DNA from 2 places in the Paenibacillus sp. SORGH_AS_0306 genome. Region 1 is predicted to be linked to the other one. Evidence: riboswitches for the same ligand, from Rfam matches in the RefSeq annotation. Region 1 holds a riboswitch; the other holds the start of a gene.
The links. A riboswitch is a leader RNA that binds a small molecule or an ion and turns the genes downstream of it on or off. The one in region 1 is predicted to bind glycine.

Region 1 (9,659 bases):
TGAGACTAAATGGTTTACACAAAAAGTCATCAGCACCGTTATCCAGTGCCTTGATCCGCTCATTCAGCATCGTATTGGCAGATATCATCAATACAGGTACGGTAGATTGTTTGCGGATCTGACTGACTAATTCACTTCCATCCATATCAGGAAGCATAAGATCGGTTACGATAATATCCGGTTTGAAATGAAACAGTTTTTGAATAGCGTCTTTGGAATCATGAATCATTTCGGTAAGGTAACCTTCTTCTTGAAGAAAAAATGCAATCATATCTGCCAGACTTTTCTCATCTTCAATAAGAAGAACTTTGATAGACATCGCTGTCACTCTCCTGTATGAAAAATAATAGGCTTGTTGAATATCTCCCTTTACTATTCTATAACATGCTTAATACAACGATATTTAAGCGAAATATATAGAAAGATCAAGAATAGAATTTCAAGTAAACATAGCAATTTCAGCTTTAAAACAATGAAAGTAATCCAAATGTTAAAAAAATGCGAATCAATTAGCATGAAATTTTATACGGAAAAGAGAACTTTCTTAAAATATACATGAGAAAATGGAATAGGACTATAGTATCATTCGACTCCCTATATTTATTTTCGGCAGAAACAGCTAAAATGAACAGTTTTTTTAAGTTCTTACTACATTTTTCGGAAGAGGGTTTCATATATGCGCATGATATTGTTGTCCGGTGGGTCAGGTAAACGTTTATGGCCTTTATCGAACGTTAATCGTCCCAAACAATTTCTTCCTGTTCTTCGTCATCAAGGTCAGCCTGAAAGTATGCTACAGCGAATCTGGAGACAATTGCAAGATGCAGGTTTGTCAGAGCAAGCTTATTTTTCAGCTAGCGGGTATCAAGCTGATCTGATTCGTGGGCAAATTGGTATCGATGCTACGATTATTGAAGAACCTGCGCAAAGAGACACGTTTCCGGCAATCGCTTTAGCAGCTTCATATTTATATCATCATGCTGGTGCTACACGTGATGAAATGATAGGAGTCATGCCGGTAGACGGTTATGCCGGTGACGAGTTTTTTGAGCATTTGCGTAAGCTTCCATCTATATTGGAGAAGTCTGGTGATGAGATGGTCTTAATGGGTGCTTCTCCAACGGAGCCTTCAGACAAATACGGATATATTGTACCATTGATGTCTGAACTGGTGGATAAGGAATATTTTGGGGTTTGCTCCTTTTTAGAAAAACCAGATATAATCACTGCCCAATCGTTAATACATAAAGGGGCATTGTGGAATTGCGGTGTATTTGCATTCCGCTTAGGATTTTTGCTAGACCATATTGAAAATCAAGGTTGGAACTCTAACTATAATGAATTGTTAAAGCACTATTTAGCATTACCCAAAACAAGTTTTGATCTAGCGGTTGTAGAAAAAACAAAGCATATATCTGTATTACCGTTTCATGGAGAATGGAGAGATTTGGGAACATGGGATTCATTAATTCGTGAAATGGATTTTGATGTGACCGGTTCAGGATATATCTCTCCTTTATCTCAAGATACTCGTATTATTAACGAACTAGATATACCGGTAAGTGTATGGAATGTTCCTAATGTGATCGTAGTGGCAGGGCCTGACGGTATTTTAGTGACCAATCGTGAAGATGCTACAGGCATTAAAGAGATGGTGGGACAGATAGAAATCGCTCCGCGATTTGAAGAACGCTTTTGGGGCAAACAAACGATTATTTCTCATCGGCAAGATGAAGGTGGGCTAGAGACAGTGACCAAACGAGTCGTGATTACATCAGGTCGCTTTATCAGTTATCATGAACATAAATTACGTAAAGAAGTATGGACGATTATATCAGGTATAGGATATATCTGCCTTGATGGAGTTATCACGATGATCTCTCCAGGTGATGTTATCGTTGTAGAACCGGGGATGAAGCATTGTATTGGTGCTTCTGAAGGTGAACTGGAATTTATTGAGTCACAGATAGGCAAAGCTGTATCGGAGACTGACATTATAAGATACGAATATCCTGGAGTGACTCCAGATGGTTTGTTATCAGAAGGTCTTTCGGGTTAACCTGCTGTCCGTGGTAGAAAGGACCGTTAGTCATGAAATACAGAATACTTCTTTGGTTCCGATCTCCTTTGATAGGAACAATCATCTTAACGATCTTTGGCATAGCAGGCAATTATTTTAAATTGGACTTATCTTTAAATTTACGGTTTGCACTAGGCAGCGCAGCACTTCTAATTATTTTCCGGTTATATGGATTACGATTTGCTGTGCCTGCTTTACTCGCTATAAATATACCTTTTGGATTTGGCGGGTCTTATCTTTTTATGACCGGCTTGTTTGGTTTGGAGATTTTATTTTTGCATTTGTACTTCAAGCGATTTAGCAGAGGAGTTTTATTCAAAGCAGATCTGATCTTTTGGTTATGTATAGGTCTACCTCTGATATATGGTATGTATGAATATCGTCTTCATCCTATTGATATTCAAATGATCGCATTGATTCTTCTTGAGCAAAGTTTTAATAGCATTATTAATTTATTGATTGCTTCGATTTTGTTAGAAAGTATTATGAGTCGTGTAGCGATAGGCAATCAGCCGATCTATTCGATTTCGCTGGGACGTATTATTTTTAAATATTTAATTGCCTTCGTTATCTTTACAGCGTTGTTATTATTAGTGGTTATCAGTCATCAACAATTTTATGATATTCAAGGGTTGTATTCTTCATATATGGAACGTTCTTCACAAGTGTATAAGCAAGATATACAGATTAGTTTGTCAGATATGCGCAAAACCAAACCGTTAATGAACATATATAAAAAGAACTTTTATATCGATTCAGTTGTCGTAAGCCCGTTAGGTACATCTATGTATAGCACGCTCAATAGCGAGACGACACAACAACTTGTAGAGTCTAGAAATGATGAATCGTTGATTATTTCTACTACCAAAGATGGAGCTACTATTTTTCATCATTTCCCTATAAATCGGTTAACCCTGATCGAGCGATGGCAGGAGTCGTACTTTGTTATGGATATTCCACTAGATCATAATTATCGATTAATTTTAAAATTGACAGCGGCGTTTTATTTAGAACGTATTTATATATTTTATATTCAAAGTATTACAACGATTTTGATTGTTATCGGGATAGCGATTTTGTTGGCAGGTCCGATTAGCCGTAAAATTACTAAGTCTTTACTGGAGTTAGCCAAAGCGTCTAACAATATTCCTGATAAATTGAGTAAAAATAAGCCGATAGATTGGCCGGATAGTAATATTGTTGAATTTCACGCATTAATTGATAACTTCAAATTAGTATCACTGGTATTAGAAGAACAGTTTTTGCAAATTCAACATGATAAAGAAAATTTAGAAATTCGTGTAGTTGAACGTACATTTGATCTGGCGGAAAGTGAAGCTCAAAAAAGTGCTATTCTCAAATACGCTATCGATGGCATCATTTCAACAGATCATCAGAAAAAAATAACAGAGTTTAATCCTGCCGCTGAAAAGATGTTTGGCTATACACGTGAACAAGTAATGGGTAGACCATTATCGGAATTATTGCTATTAGATACGATTCCAGCAGGAGACAACAACTGCCCGGTCACAGCTATTCATGCAGACCGTACAGCTTTTCAAGTGGGATTAACACGCAGTGAGATTCTAGCCGAAGAATCTTCGTTTCAGACATTTTTTGTACATGACTTGACGCAACAAGAAAGAGCGCAAGCCGAGCGTTATGAACATGAACGTCAATTGGAAGTGCTGACCGACCGATTACGAGAAGAACAAGGCGCAGCAGAAAAGCAAAAAAGTATTACCGGCAATTTACTGGAATCGGTACAAGAAGGCATTGTAATGTGTGACTCTCAAGGGATTATTTCATTTATTAATCCGACGATGTTATCGCTATTTTCAATCAAAGATTATACCGGTTATCCTATCCAGCAATTGTTACGTGATATAGAAAATCAACTGGTTACCGAAACGTCTTTATGGATCGAAAAGTTAGAGCGATTTCTGCAAGGAGAACACACATGGAATCAAGGCGAGATGGTGTTGTTACAAAATGAAAAGATTCTATCGCTCTATGTCACTCCAGTAACAGATACGGTGCAACAGATTGAACATGGTGTGATTCTTGTTTTTCGAGATCGCACTGAAGAAGAGCATATGAAGCAGATGCAAAATGAATTGATGAGCGTAGTCTCTCATGAATTGCGCACACCATTATCTGCAATGATGGGTTATATCGAAATGTTAATGATCTATGAAGATATGTCGATTGAAAAAAGGCATGCTTTTATAGAAACGATTCATCAAGAAGGACAGCGGTTGTCTCATTTAATAGATGATTTTCTAGATATTCAGCGGATCGAAGCCGATTATGCCGAGTATCATATGACTTATATTCCGCTATATGAAATGTTGCAAGGTATTTGTGATCAATGGAATCCAGAATCAAGAGACCGTATCATGCTTCACCATGAAGGATTGCATGAAGTATTTATTAACGGCGATCAGCAACGCTTAATTCAAGTCTTTCGAAATCTGATTAGTAATGCTCTTAAATACTCTTCAGATGATTCGATGGTTCATATTGTTATCAACGAATTACAGGATCATATTTCGGTATCGATCAAAGATTCAGGGATCGGGATTCCACCGGAAGATCATAGTCGCATATTCCAGAAATTTTTCCGGGCAAGTTCTGCTTCCAAGCACAATATTCGAGGAACAGGGCTTGGATTATATATTACAGAGCGGATCGTCAAAGATCATCAGGGTGAATTGAATTTTGTATCCAGACCCAATAAAGGTTCTACCTTTTCTGTGATTCTACCCAAACCGAAAAAGAACGATTCTATTCAGCACACTGAATAATATGCAATCATCTGATTCACTGCTCTGTCTGCTAGGGTACTTACAATAGGAAACGAGATAACGTTATCATAGAGCTACAACGTTTATCTTTAAAAGACAAATTCTGAAATATGGAGGCTTATCCCCATGGCAGAAACAAAATTAACCGGTAAAGTAGCAGCAGTAACAGGTGGCGGATCAGGAATAGGTAAAGCATCAGCGATACGATTTGCAGCAGAAGGTGCTGTTGTATATATGTTAGATCGTACGCCTGAAAATGCAGAAAAAACCAAAGCTGAAATTGAACAAGCTGGCGGTAAAGCATATGTAATCGAATGTGATATTTCCAAGCCAGAAATGATTGAAAGTGCAATGAAACAAGTAGCATCTGAAGCAGGTCAATTGGATATTGTATTTGCTAATGCAGGAATCAACGGTAGCAAAGCTCCTATTGAAACTTTGGAAATAGATGATTGGAATCAAACGGTGGAGATCAATTTGCGCGGTACATTTGCAACTGTAAAATATGCTATCCCTCATTTGAAAGAAAATGGTGGTAGTATTATTATTACAAGTTCTATCAATGGTAATCGTGTGTTCTCTAATGTAGGATTCTCTGCATATGCCTCTACCAAAGCAGCGCAAGTTGCTTTTATGAAAATGGCGGCATTGGAACTGGCTCGTTACAAAATTCGAGTCAATGCTATCTGTCCGGGAGCGATCGATACTGAAATCGATGATAATACGTATCCAAGTGATGATCTAAAAGAAGTAGAGATTCCTATGGAATTCCCTGAAGGTGATCATCCGCTTAAAGGTGAACCAGGCAAAATCGAAGAAGTAGCTAACCTTGTGCTGTTTTTAGCATCTAGTGAAGCTTCTCATGTAACAGGTACAGAGATATTTGTAGATGGCGCTGAATCGTTATTAAGAGGATAGTTGTATCTACAAGTATATAAGATAAAATGTTCTATCAATTCACTAGCCAAATCCTTTTTCGAGCATATCGGGAAAGGATTTTGTTATGTCTACCACTTATTAGTTCTTTTTCAAATCAATCAATTGACAGTGTTAGGTGTGCTGAATTAAGCTAAAGATATTGAACGTATTCACGTTAATAAGATCAGGTCAATCACGTAAATAAATAACTGCACATGAAGATAGAGGGAGAGTCTGTGGATGTATGTGATCCACCACCGAAGGAGCAAGCTAACCATTTGGCGATGGTTAATTAATCTCTCAGGTACCCGAACCGCTATTGGATGCAACTCTGGAGAGAGCATATGAGCCACCCAAGGAGTACCACCGACAGTTGTGTTCGGTCTAAACTCTCAGGTAACGAGGACAGAGGAATAGGCCACGCGCAGGCTATTCACTGTCTTTTTTTGTGCGCGCATATTTTGGTGATAAGGGAGAAGAAAAATGATGCGATTTAAAAATGTATTTAATATTATTGGACCTGCAATGGTAGGACCGTCTAGTTCACATACAGCAGGAGCAGCACGTCTGGGTAGAGCAGCGCGACACTTTTTGGGCAAATGTCCTGAGCATGTACAGATTATTTTGTATGGTTCTTTTGCAGAGACGTATTGGGGACATGGAACAGACCTTGCTCTAGTAGGTGGTTTGCTTGATTATGATACCGATGATGATCGCTTACCGGATGCAGCTGAAGAAGCGGATCGTCAAGGCATTACGATTTCTTTTGATAAAGGAACAGGCAATTATCCTCATCCTAACTTTGTGCGTATTATTGTACAGCATGGAGAAGAACGTGCCGAAGTCGCAGGTGCTTCGATTGGTGGAGGTAATATTGAGATTCATGAGTTAAATGGATTCGATGTGCGCGGGTCGGGTCAATATCCGATGTTAGCAGTTGAGCATATGGATAGTAAAGGAGTACTTGCTGATATTACACGTACACTGAGCGATGCTGAATTGAATATCGGATTTATGGATGTCGATCGCAAAGCACGTAGCGGAGAAGCGATGACTGTGATAGAACTTGATACTGTACCTGACCAGTCTGTGCTTAATCAGATTTTGCAATTGCCTTATGTTACCCGGGCAGCTGTGATTGATTTGAAGTAAACGAAGTTCAAAGGAGAGTGTGATATGCAATTTCGCACATTAAAAGATATTGTTCGGTTATGTGAAGAACGTTCACTAACGATAGCGGAACTGATGATTGAAGAGCAAGTGAAAGAAACAGGAGTAAGCGAGCAAGACGTTATTCAACAAATGACTGATTATTATCAGGTGATGAAAGAAGCAGTCGAGCGCGGAATCACAGAAGATACCGTTTCACGAAGTGGACTGACCGGTGGAGATGCACGTCGTGTGCATGACTATATGTTAAGCGGAGATACATCGTCAGGCAGTGATGCGACGCGTGCGATGGCTTATGCGTTAGCCGTATCAGAAGTGAATGCTTCAATGGGACGGATTATCGCTACGCCTACTGCAGGCTCATGTGGTATTATTCCGGGAGTATTTGTCAGTTCGCAAGAGCGTTTTGGTTGGGATGATACACATATGGTACAAGGATTGTTCGCAGCCGGTGCTATCGGCTATGTGATTGCTAACAACTCTTCGATCTCAGGTGCAGAAGGTGGATGTCAGGCAGAAGTCGGTTCAGCAATAGGTATGGCCGCTGGAGCAGTTGTTGAGATGCGTGGTGGTACACCGGAACAAGCGATGCATGCTGTAGGGCTGGCTCTAAAAAATACACTTGGATTAATCTGTGATCCGGTAGCAGGGTTAGTCGAGATTCCTTGTATTGTTCGTAATGGATTAGGTGCAGTAAATGCGTTAGCAGCCGCAGATATGGGGCTGGCTGGAGTACGGAGTGCTATTCCATCAGATGAAGTGGTCGATGTCATGTTACAAGTGGGACGTTCGATGCCAAGTGAACATCGCGAAACAGCTCGGGGCGGACTCGCTCAAACGCCAACAGGACGTAAAATTACGGAAGAATTAAGACGTCGTAGACAAGAGAATAAGAATTAACTAACAAAATATCCATTTATATGCATAATACCGAAAAGCCGTTTATAATAAAGCGGCTTTTTTCGATTTTTCTTCAAACCTTTCCTTAATATTCCGATAAATTGTTGTATAATTCGATATATACGCAAATAAATTAGTAGTATAGTTATTCAACTTTTACCCTACTTCAAAGAGTACATACCCGTATGTATGGGTCTAAAGTATTGTATTAATTTTGAAATAAAGGTTCATACGATGTGTTTGGAGGTGAATACAACGTTATAGCTTGTTCGTTATGTCAACAAGCTTTAAATAATCTTATGATATTCAAAGTGGGGTCAACACACATGAGGCAGTATGTAGCTTGCTTGCTGATGATATTACTATTATGTACGAATGCGACAAGCGTTTCAGCCACTAGCACAGAAGCATTTACAGATATCAAACAATCGTATGCTTTTGATGCAATTACGTCATTATCCGCGCAAGGAGTCATTACAGGTTATGAAGATGGAAGCTTTCAACCGCAACGCTCGATTTCCAGACAGGAATGGGCGAGTGTTTTTGTTAAAAGCTTGAATTGGACATCCGAACCAGGAACAGTATTACCTTTTACAGATGTCTCTCCCTGGGCTGTTCCTTATGTCAGTGCATTGTATCAACATCAGATTACGAATGGGATCGATGCAACCACATTTGGTGTAAAGCAATCGATTACCCGTCAAGACATAGCGGTCTGGTATGCTCGTTATCTAGGATTAACCGATACCTTGCAAAAAGAAGGCATAGCTACATTTGCCGATCAAGCAGATATTTCAGATTATGCCAAGTCCAGCGTATGGCTGATGGAGCAGTTAGGTTTGATGCAAGGAAATGAGCAACATCTGTTTGCACCAAAACAGCCTGTTCAACGTCAAGCAGCTATACTGGTCGCTTATCGGGTACTACAATCTGGAGATGAGTTACATCAGCGTGCAAAGCAATTGTTAGCGCAAGGGAATAAGCCTGTATCTAAGCCAGCAAGTGAGGCAGAGCCAGACCTTCAACCTGTACTGACGATAGGCGGTAAATCACCTTCTACAACCATAGATAAAGTAGAAACAACACCTGAGATCACAGGAAAACGGGCAAATGCCAAAGACAAAGATCGTAATCAAAATAATCCTAGACCCGATCCTGAAGTACCTGTTGTTCCACCAGTAACTCCACCTCCAGTTGAGCCTATATTTGTATTTGATCGTGTGAGTATAGACGCTCCTGTATTGTGGAATGATCCAGCAACATATAATGATTATCAACTATCATTTTATTTCTGGTATCAAGGTCAGAAGATTGCTTGGTCTGAGAAAATATTATCCGATCTTACGTATCAATTTGAAGATACATTAAATATATTTGATACCCGTGGCAAAATTATTCATCCTGAACATATTCCTGCAACAGGTGGATTGATTCCGGTCACACTTCATCTTGTATCACCACAAGCGAAGCTTGATCTTCATGTCACAACGATGGTGATGGTCACTATCAAATCACCACCGCCAGTAACTCCACCTGTAGAACAGCCGGAAGCGGAGCCAGATCGTGTGATTCGCTCTGTTTATATGGATACGTATACGTTAGATCAATCGGTATCACTCAAGTTAGATTCATGGCGTATTCGTTATGTGCTTCAAGATGTGTATGGTCAGCCGATTGCGCCTGAGTATTTACCAGCCGACCTGCATATTCGATTTGAAAATGATACAGGGATTATTGATGAACAGGGACGTATTATCAATGTGCATAATATTCCGCCTGTAGGC
Region 2 (9,659 bases), 180 kb from region 1:
GGTACATACTTGAATATGACAAAATAAATAATCCCGGGTAACAACATAATGTATAACCAACGATTTTTGTAAAATTCCCTCCATGACATATTCGCATGGCTTTCTTTTGTACGTATACGTGTAGATGATTTGACTGATTTGGCTTCCATCCTTCACCCTCCTTGAAAGCGTTAACATTTGTATAGGCTTATTGTCGCTTCCAGAAGGATAACAGGCTATCATCCAATTTTAGCTTTATATGTAAAAAAAGAAGCTAATCCTTGCTGTATCAGGGTTTTAGCTTCTTTTTTTCGAGAAAGAATAACCTTTTTTTAACCTCTATATATGCTAGATTCAACTACAATATTCTTATATTAACTTCCGACTGCGATGTTCTTCTCGATATTTACCAGGTGTAGTGCCAACAATTTTACGGAAAATACGAATAAATGCGGTCGTGTTACTATAGCTTAATCTTTCTGCAATATCGGCGATTCGCCAGTCTGTCGTTTCTAACCACTTTTTCGCCTGATTCATTCGATATTCAGCTACATAATCACTGAACTTAATCCCTGTTTCTTTTTTGAATACACGACTCAAATACACGGGATGGAAATTAAGCTGTTCTGCACACATTTCTAATGACAAATCTTGCTCATACCGCTGATGAATCATCTGGATCATCTGATCGGCGATATTCATATATTGTGATTCTGCCTGACTTTGCAAAAACTGCTGTAATGGCTCAAATAATGAGTGTGTAAACCACTGCCTGATTTCTTCTACCGTCTGCAATTCTAGCAATTTATGAAGCGATGCTTTTTTGCCTAATACACTATTTACAGTTCCACCTTTTTGTTGCACAATCTCATAGACACGAGCCGCTAATTGAGTCAGCAACACTGGATAATCGCGAAAATGAATTTCTTTTTCCATCACATGAGTAATATACTCATCAAAATAAAGAGGAGTCTGCTCGTAATCGCCATTTTGGAGCGATTGAATCACCCGATCTTCTAACTGCTTGAGCTGAGTATACACAGCCACTTCCATAGAAGTACTATGATCGATATCTTCAAAATGAATAATTAATTTGTTCCCCAGACTCATTCGTTGCTTGAGCGCTTCTAATCCTTCTCCATACGCATCAGGAGCACCTTGATAATGTTCAAAAGGACGACTAATCCCGATACTTACCGATAACGACAAATAGTCTTGAACCTGCGTACGCACCCGTTCTGCTTGAGCATGATACCATAAGGTCGCATCTTCATTGTCTACAGGTTCTACCAGAATACTGACTTGAGATTGTTCTATCAATACAGGGCTAAATCGATGCTCTGCCGAAATCAATTCAGACACCATATTATTAATAGCAAATAGAAGCAGTTCACGATCCGTCTCTTCGTAACGTGTTCCTTGCACTGTATCAATCTGTAATACCAATACCGCCATAGAATGCACAGGTTCAGGGAATCCATAGATTTGACGACGACGTTCAAATTCATTAGCTGGAATCTGCCCGCTAATGAGCTTGATAACCGATAATTCACGTAACTGCGGGATTTGCTCTCGAATCTGCTCTTCAAGCTCTTTTCCTGTTAAGCGCATCCGCTCTACTTGTTCACCAATATACTCAAATTCATCTCTTCGCTTCACAGACTTTTTGTCATATCCAGTGAATGAATTGCTTTTGCCAAATGGAAACCGTAGCTGCCTGATCGCTGTAGACGGTTGCTCTGCGTTCAGTCCTGCCTGATAATCTGCTGAATCTCCTGCTCCCAACAACTGCATTAATTTGGAGACAGGGGAATACATACGCCGACTGCTAAGAAAAGCTAACAAAGCCGTTAATAACAACATCGCTACACAGACACTAATTGTCAAAATCGCTATTTTTCGTGTCTGGGACGTAATCTGTCCTATTGATACCACAGATACATACACCCATCCATTTAATGTGGACGAAGAATAAGTTACACCTACTTCTTTGCCTTCACTTTTCCAATTAAAAAATCCTTGTCGTTCCCCTTGTTCCACATGTTTAAACACTTCATTCTGCAAACCTGGATATTGCGTATTCTGACCACTATCTAGAAATTCTTGTTGATATTGATCAAATACATAGATTTGTCCAAGACGAGTACTGCTGGTGACCCAATTATCAATCTCATCATTAGCAATATCTAAAACTAACAATCCACGTGGCTCACCGGTTGAAGGCAATAATGGAATTTTGAACACCATACTGACTACTTTGGTTTTCTTTTCGGAAGAGATCGAGGTTAATTCATTTTCAGTCATCATATCTATATTTGACGTATATCCGTTATTAGCGATAGAAGTATCTGTTACCCAGAACATACTATTTCGATTGTGTCGATAAGAGCGAAGCACAGCTTGATCGTCTGCATCAGACACCTGGCTAAATGATGTTCCCGATACCACCCAATTGTGTTCAAAGTTAATTAACCGTATTTGATCGAGTGATGTAATCGTTTGCAAATTATTAAAGCCTGTTGTTAAATTCCGTATTTTTTCAAAGTCTCCTGATTGTAACGGCTGTTTCATCGTTTCAGTCACTAATGGAGAATTAACATATTGTACTGCCGATAACTGTAACGTTTTGAGCACCTGATCTACACGTAATTGAGTCTCATTTAATAACTGTGCATTCCCATCCTGTACTTTTTGTTCCACATCGCCGGCTGCTAATGTATACGAAAATATTCCGATAACCAGTACAGGCAGTGAGCCCAGTATCACCATAATCAAAAATAAACGATATAGATATTTTGACAACAATCTCCCCTCCAGATGTAGTCATCCCTATATAGAAGTGCAGTGCACATTTCGTACAAGATGGTACTATTGAATCTATGTAAAAAAATTCTATTTCTGCTTTATTTAATCATTCTATCGTATTATGCAGATTCCTCCAACCTAAAATTATAAAACATCCATACATACCAAAAAAAGACTGATTGCCTGCTAGGCTTTCAGTCTTAATCTTGTTACAATACAAATAACTAGATGATTTCTACTTATTTTGTATGTATTCACTTTTTTTAGAACTTAGTCTTGTGCATGTTCAGCATATGCTTCTGCACTTAATAGACTGGATAAAGCTTCATCCAGATTACCACTAACTTTCACTTCTACCATCCAGCCACGTCCGTAAGGATCAGAGTTCACCAGTTCAGGTTCTGTTTCTAATTCAGGATTGAAATTAATAATTGTTCCTGTGACCGGGCTAAAAAGATCAGATACGGTTTTAACCGATTCAATCGTACCAATCACAGCTTCAGAAGCAACTTCTGCACCTGATTGTGGCAATTCAACAAACACGATATCTCCTAGCTGATGTTGAGCAAAATCAGTAATCCCGATACGAACAGTATCATCACTAATGCGTTCTACCCATTCATGTTCTGCACTGTACAGCAATTGATCTTTAATCTCACTCATTGTTCATTCCTCCGGTTCATGGTTGTAATGTCTTCATGCACACAAGCGTATAGCAAGGCAGATTATACTGTCAATACTCTTGACATTGCTTTTTGAATCAAGTATTAATATAATATACATACATTCATTGCTGTTTCAATACTTAATGTTCGGAAATACATAACATCATATGTAGCGAATGAAAGTACAGGGAGAGACTGTTCAGAATCATGACAGCGCCGAAGGAGTAAGCCAGTAATGGTGAATCTCTCAGGTAAAAGGGACCTGTACCGGACGCAGCTCTGGAGAGAATTGGCATTATTCGGTCACCGACGATATCCGAATGATTACGCCCAATCACCCAAGGGGAAACTTGTTGCTTCTGACGTATTTTAGAAGTGCAAGGTAACTCTCAGGTATCAAGGACAGGGAGAAAAAGAAATAGTTCAGGTATACGACCTGCTTATTTCCTTTTCTCTCTGTCTTTTTTTGTTGAGCTTTTAAGGTGTTGTGACCTTTTGTCTATTTCGCAACATATTGATAATCTTACTTTTTCGCCACAATACTAATTTGATGAGGTGACGATGATGACAACAGAATTAAAACGTACGCCTATTTTCCCTCTTTATGCTCAATCCGGTTCACCACGTTGTATCGACTTTGGCGGTTGGGAATTGCCTGTTCAATTTACAGGGATTCAAAAAGAACATGAAGCTGTACGTGAACAAGCAGGGTTATTCGATGTTTCTCATATGGGTGAAGTGATCATTTCAGGTGAAGGTTCACTTGCTTATCTACAGCAATTATTAACTAACGATGCCTCTCGTCTGCAAGATGGACAAGCCCAATACACACTGATGTGCTATCCAACAGGCGGTGTAGTCGATGATCTACTTGTATACCGTCTAGGCGAAGAACATTATATGCTTGTGATCAATGCTTCGAATATTGATAAAGATATCGATTGGATGAAGCAGTCTTTACCTGCTCATGTGACGCTTGAAAATATTTCAGAACAAACAGCATTAATTGCTCTGCAAGGTCCTCAAGCGGTTGCTATTTTACAAGCGGCTACGCAAAGCGATCGTTATGCTGAACTAGCAGGATTTTCTTTTATCGACAAAGCTGAAATCTTTGGTGTTCATGCTCTAATTTCTCGTACAGGTTATACCGGTGAAGATGGATATGAATTGTATGTATCTGCTACAGATGCTCCGGTGATCTGGGAACAACTGCTACAAGTTGGAGAACCACTTGGCTTGATCCCTTGCGGACTTGGCGCGCGTGATACACTTCGCTTTGAAGCTCGCCTGCCATTGTATGGTCAAGAACTGTCCGCAGATATTTCTCCGCTGGAAGCTGGACTTGGTTACTTTGTCAAATTAGACAAAGAAAAATTTACAGGTAAAGATGCTCTAGTGTCACAAAAAGAAAAAGGATTAGCTCGTAAATTGGTTGGTGTCGAAATGATTGATCGTGGTATTCCTCGTCCTCACTATCCTGTATATCGGGATGGCCGACAAATCGGCGAAGTGACTACAGGAACTCAATCTCCTACACTCAAGCGTAATCTTGGACTTGCTTTAATTGAAGCTGATAGTGCTGCTCTAGGAACACCGATAGAACTTGAGATTCGCGGTAAAATGCTCAAAGCTGAAGTGATCAAAGCTCCTTTCTACAAACGAGCATCTGCTGTCACTAAATAAAATCACAAGGCGACTGATATGTTGCCCCAAAGGAGTCTACCTTTATGAAATCGCATCGTTATATTCCCATGACCCCACAGAATGAAGCTGAAATGTTAGAGGTGGTGGGCGCTTCTTCGATAGAGGATTTATTTACAGATATTCCAGCATCCCTTCGTTATCAAGGTACAATGCCGATGTCTGAAATGCTAGATGAGTATACACTTACTCGTCATATGTCCAGTCTTGCGGGTCAAAATGCAGATACAGATCGGTATACCAGTTTTCTTGGTGCAGGCTTATACGATCATCATTTGCCTTCTGTGATCAATCATGTGATTTCTCGCTCTGAATTTTATACAGCTTATACTCCATATCAACCAGAGATCAGTCAGGGTGAATTACAAGCGATTTTTGAATTTCAATCTTATATTTGTGAATTAACAGGGATGGCTGTTGCCAATGCAAGTATGTATGATGGTGCAACTGCTCTCGCTGAAGCGGCTTCTCTTGCAGCATCGGCTACAGGACGCAAAAAGATTATTGCTCTTTCAACGATTCATCCCGAGTCCCGCGGTGTTGTACGCAGTTATGCTCGTGGCTTGAATCTGGATGTAGTGGAAGTTCCTTATGGAGATGGAGTTACCGATATTCAAGTTCTTGCTGAAGCGATTGATGAACAGACAGCTGTAGTGCTTGTTCAATCCCCTAACTTTTTTGGCGGTATTGAAGCGATTCAAGCAGCGGCGGATCTAGCACATGCCAAAGGTGCTTTGCTAGTAGTAAGTACGAATCCAATTTCACTTGGACTACTTGAATCTCCTGGTAAGCTTGGAGCTGATATCGTTGTTGGTGATGCACAGCCACTCGGAATCTCGATGTCATTAGGTGGCCCTACTTGTGGATTCTTCGCTGTTGCTCAACCGTTAATGCGCCGTATGCCAGGACGCATTGTTGGACAGACCAAAGATATCGATGGTAAACGTGGTTTTGTATTAACATTGCAGACTCGTGAGCAACATATCCGTCGTGACAAAGCGACTTCGAATATTTGTTCTAATCAAGCATTGCTTGCGCTATGTGCATCGGTTTATCTATCTGTGATGGGTAGACAAGGTATGGTAGATGTCGCTGATCTGAATTTGCAAAAAGCACATTATGCTGCGCAAACACTATCTGCGATTCCTAATGTAACATTAGCGTTCCAATCTCCTTTTTTCAATGAGTTCGTGCTTGCTTTACCAGAAGGCACTTCAGTCGCTGATATCAATACTCAATTGTTAGCAAAAGGCATGATTGGTGGTTATGATCTAAGCTTGTCTTACCCTGAATTGTCTGGTCATATCTTATTCGCAGTCACAGAGAAACGTACCAAAGCAGAGATAGATCTATTGGCAACTGAACTGGAGGCAATCCTATGACAAACGAAACTGTAGTCCATGAGACCGTTACTTCTGTACAAGGCGCTGTTGTTACTGAAAAAGCTTTGATTTTTGAATTGAGTCAACCGGGTCGAATCGGTTATTCTTTACCAGATTGCGATGTTCCTCGGGTCGACGTATCTCAATTGATTCCACAGGAAATGCTTCGTCAAGAAGAACCTGCTTTACCTGAAGTATATGAAGTCGATGTGATTCGTCATTATACCGAATTGTCCCGTCGTAACTTTGGCGTCGATAACGGATTCTATCCACTGGGTTCTTGTACGATGAAATACAATCCTAAAGTCAATGAAGATGTAGCACGTTATGCTGGATTCGCCAAAATTCATCCGTATCAACCAGAACAAAGTATTCAAGGTGCACTGGAACTGATGCATACATTGCAAAAAGACCTTGCTGCTCTAACAGGTATGGATGCTGTGACTCTACAACCTGCTGCTGGTGCTCATGGAGAATGGACAGGTCTTATGATGATTCGTGCGTATCATGAAAAACGTGGCGAACACCGTACCAAAGTGATCGTACCTGATTCTTCGCATGGTACGAATCCTGCGAGCGCAACAGTCGCTGGATTCCAGACGATTACGATTCCTTCGACTCCAGAAGGTCTGGTTGATCTTGATGCACTTCGTGCTGCTGTTGGATCAGATACCGCTGCTCTCATGCTAACGAACCCAAACACACTTGGTCTTTTTGAAAAGCAAATCAGTGAAGTCGCTCAAATCGTCCATGAAGCTGGTGGATTACTGTATTATGATGGTGCTAACTCCAATGCGATTATGGGAATTACTCGTCCAGGTGATATGGGCTTCGATGTGGTTCATTTGAATTTACACAAAACAATGAGTACACCGCATGGTGGCGGAGGTCCTGGTGCAGGTCCTGTCGGGGTGAAAAGCAGATTGCTTCCTTTCTTACCTGAACCTGTAGTCGAAAAATTAGAAGATGGTACATTTACTCTTCGTAGCGGTTCGCCTGATTCGATCGGTCGTGTCAAAGCATACTATGGTAACTTTGGTATTCTAGTACGTGCGTATACGTATATTCGTAGCTATGGCCCAGAAGGTCTACGTAGAGTATCTGAATGTGCTGTGCTGAATGCGAACTATATGATGCACCGTCTTAAAGATCATTATGAAATGCCTTATACAAGCGTATGTAAGCATGAATTCGTGATGTCGGGTAAAGGGCTCAAACAGTACGGTATCCGTACACTGGATGTTGCCAAACGATTACTTGATTTCGGGTACCATCCACCTACTGTCTACTTCCCGCTAAATGTAGAAGAATGTATTATGATCGAACCTACCGAGACAGAAAGTAAAGAAACACTGGATGCTTTTATTGATACGATGATTCAGATCGCTGGCGAAGCGAAAGACAATCCAGAATTGTTACTGAATGCTCCTTATGGAACAGCAGTCAGACGTTTGGATGAAACAACAGCAGCTCGTAAACCAGTGTTGAACTGTGCTTGTAACTAAATAGCAACATACTAATCATCCCACCGACTTTTTATTTTGATCAAGTCGGTGGGATGATTTTTTTATAAGATGACTGATAATTGATATACTTACTTTTTCTGCCTTGATTAATTATTTATACTTTAAAGCGATCAACCATAACATTTAATTCTTTAATGTTTTCAGTAAGTAATCCTATATTGTCTGTTACTTGTTGTGACATTTTGATTTGATTTTCTACACTTGCAAGCACTTCCTGTGAGCCAGCTGCTGTTTCTTCTGTAGTAGTTGAAGCTGATTGAATAAAGTCGATAATATGTTCTTTGTTGATATTCAATTGGGTAGTCATATCCTTCATACCTAAAATAAGACTGTTCATTTCTTGAATCGATTGACCAATTTCTATAAAAGCACCGCTTGTATTTTCAACACTTTGTGATTGGTCATTTAAAGCATTCTGCGAAGCATCCATCACTTCTTTGGTTAGCGTAGTAGAAGAAATAATACGATTCAAAATATCTTGTATTTGAGTAGTTGCTTCTTTCGACTGATCTGATAATTTGCCAACTTCAGAAGCTACCACAGCAAATCCTTTACCATGTTCCCCTGCCCGAGCGGCCTCTATAGAAGCATTAAGTGCTAATAATCCTGTCTGTTTAGAAATCTCTTGAATAAGAACAGACATTTTAACAATACCATTCACTTCTGTAATCAAATGATTTAAATTGACAGAGACTTGATCGGACAAGCTTGCAAATGATTGCATATGATTTTGTAGATAGATCACTGCTTGTTCACCAGATTGCTGACGTTGACCAATCAATGTACTTAGTTTTTCTAGATGCTGTGCATGTTGGTCTGTGTGTTCAATCACAGTAGCTATTTTACGAATAGAAATAGTTCCTTGTTCAATTTCATCGTACTGACTTGCTGTAGCTTTGGTAATCGATTGTATAGCATAATCAATCTCTTTAGAAACGGTCATATTATCAATAGATGTATCATATACATTTTTGGTATGAACAGAAGTTGCTGCTGCTGTCTGTTGTACTTGAGCAATAATAGACTGTATTTTTTCGATAAATTGGTTAAATGAATTCGCTACTCGTCCAAATTCATCTTCACTTTTAACGACTAAACGTTGAGTGAGATTACCCTGTCCTTCGCTAATCGTAGACATCATTTTTTCTAATGTGCGTAATGTTTCAAATTGTCGATAGACAATCCAATAAATACATATTAAAAGCAATATCATACTTATTGTTACTACAACAAGTGTAACGTTACGGATCGTATGCAATACATTTTCAGAAGTAATTAAAACTAGAATCTGTCCATTCGATAATGTAGTTGCCAAAAGATTGGCGGCTTCGTTCTTATATGTTGTATCTTGAAGTACCCACTCTTTACTATCTTGATTTGCTTTTACAAATGTTTGCAACGTCGTTGTGCCAATATAATCAGTATCAGTCGCATATACAGGTGATGTGTCTTTATTTAAAATTGCTGAAAACAGAAGTTCATTGCCTAATTGTTGATGGAGTTCTTTTAGATACGGTTCTATTCCTGAATCAGGATTGTTACTTGCTAGTTCTGCTCCAATTCGGATAATCTTTGCCATAGCAATACCTTGAGTATCGGTT

Region 2: it holds a riboswitch for glycine, as region 1 does, so the genes downstream of both, gcvT (glycine cleavage system aminomethyltransferase GcvT) here and sdaAB (L-serine ammonia-lyase, iron-sulfur-dependent subunit beta) in region 1, are expected to answer to the same signal.

What each region holds. Positions count from the first base shown of each region.
Region 1 is NZ_JAUTBP010000001.1:3,004,608-3,014,266, reverse strand. Features, by position in the region: gene QE450_RS13020 (response regulator transcription factor) at 1-319, opposite strand, end outside; gene QE450_RS13015 (sugar phosphate nucleotidyltransferase) at 677-2,059, shown strand; gene QE450_RS13010 (PAS domain-containing sensor histidine kinase) at 2,092-4,887, shown strand; gene QE450_RS13005 (SDR family oxidoreductase) at 5,014-5,805, shown strand; glycine riboswitch at 6,021-6,131, shown strand; gene sdaAB (L-serine ammonia-lyase, iron-sulfur-dependent subunit beta) at 6,292-6,957, shown strand; gene sdaAA (L-serine ammonia-lyase, iron-sulfur-dependent, subunit alpha) at 6,982-7,875, shown strand; gene QE450_RS12990 (S-layer homology domain-containing protein) at 8,202-9,659, shown strand, end outside.
Region 2 is NZ_JAUTBP010000001.1:3,188,714-3,198,372, forward strand. Features, by position in the region: gene QE450_RS13805 (ABC transporter permease) at 1-89, opposite strand, end outside; gene QE450_RS13810 (helix-turn-helix domain-containing protein) at 349-2,781, opposite strand; gene gcvH (glycine cleavage system protein GcvH) at 3,055-3,447, opposite strand; glycine riboswitch at 3,626-3,723, shown strand; gene gcvT (glycine cleavage system aminomethyltransferase GcvT) at 4,014-5,132, shown strand; gene gcvPA (aminomethyl-transferring glycine dehydrogenase subunit GcvPA) at 5,177-6,532, shown strand; gene gcvPB (aminomethyl-transferring glycine dehydrogenase subunit GcvPB) at 6,529-8,037, shown strand; gene QE450_RS13835 (methyl-accepting chemotaxis protein) at 8,153-9,659, opposite strand, start outside.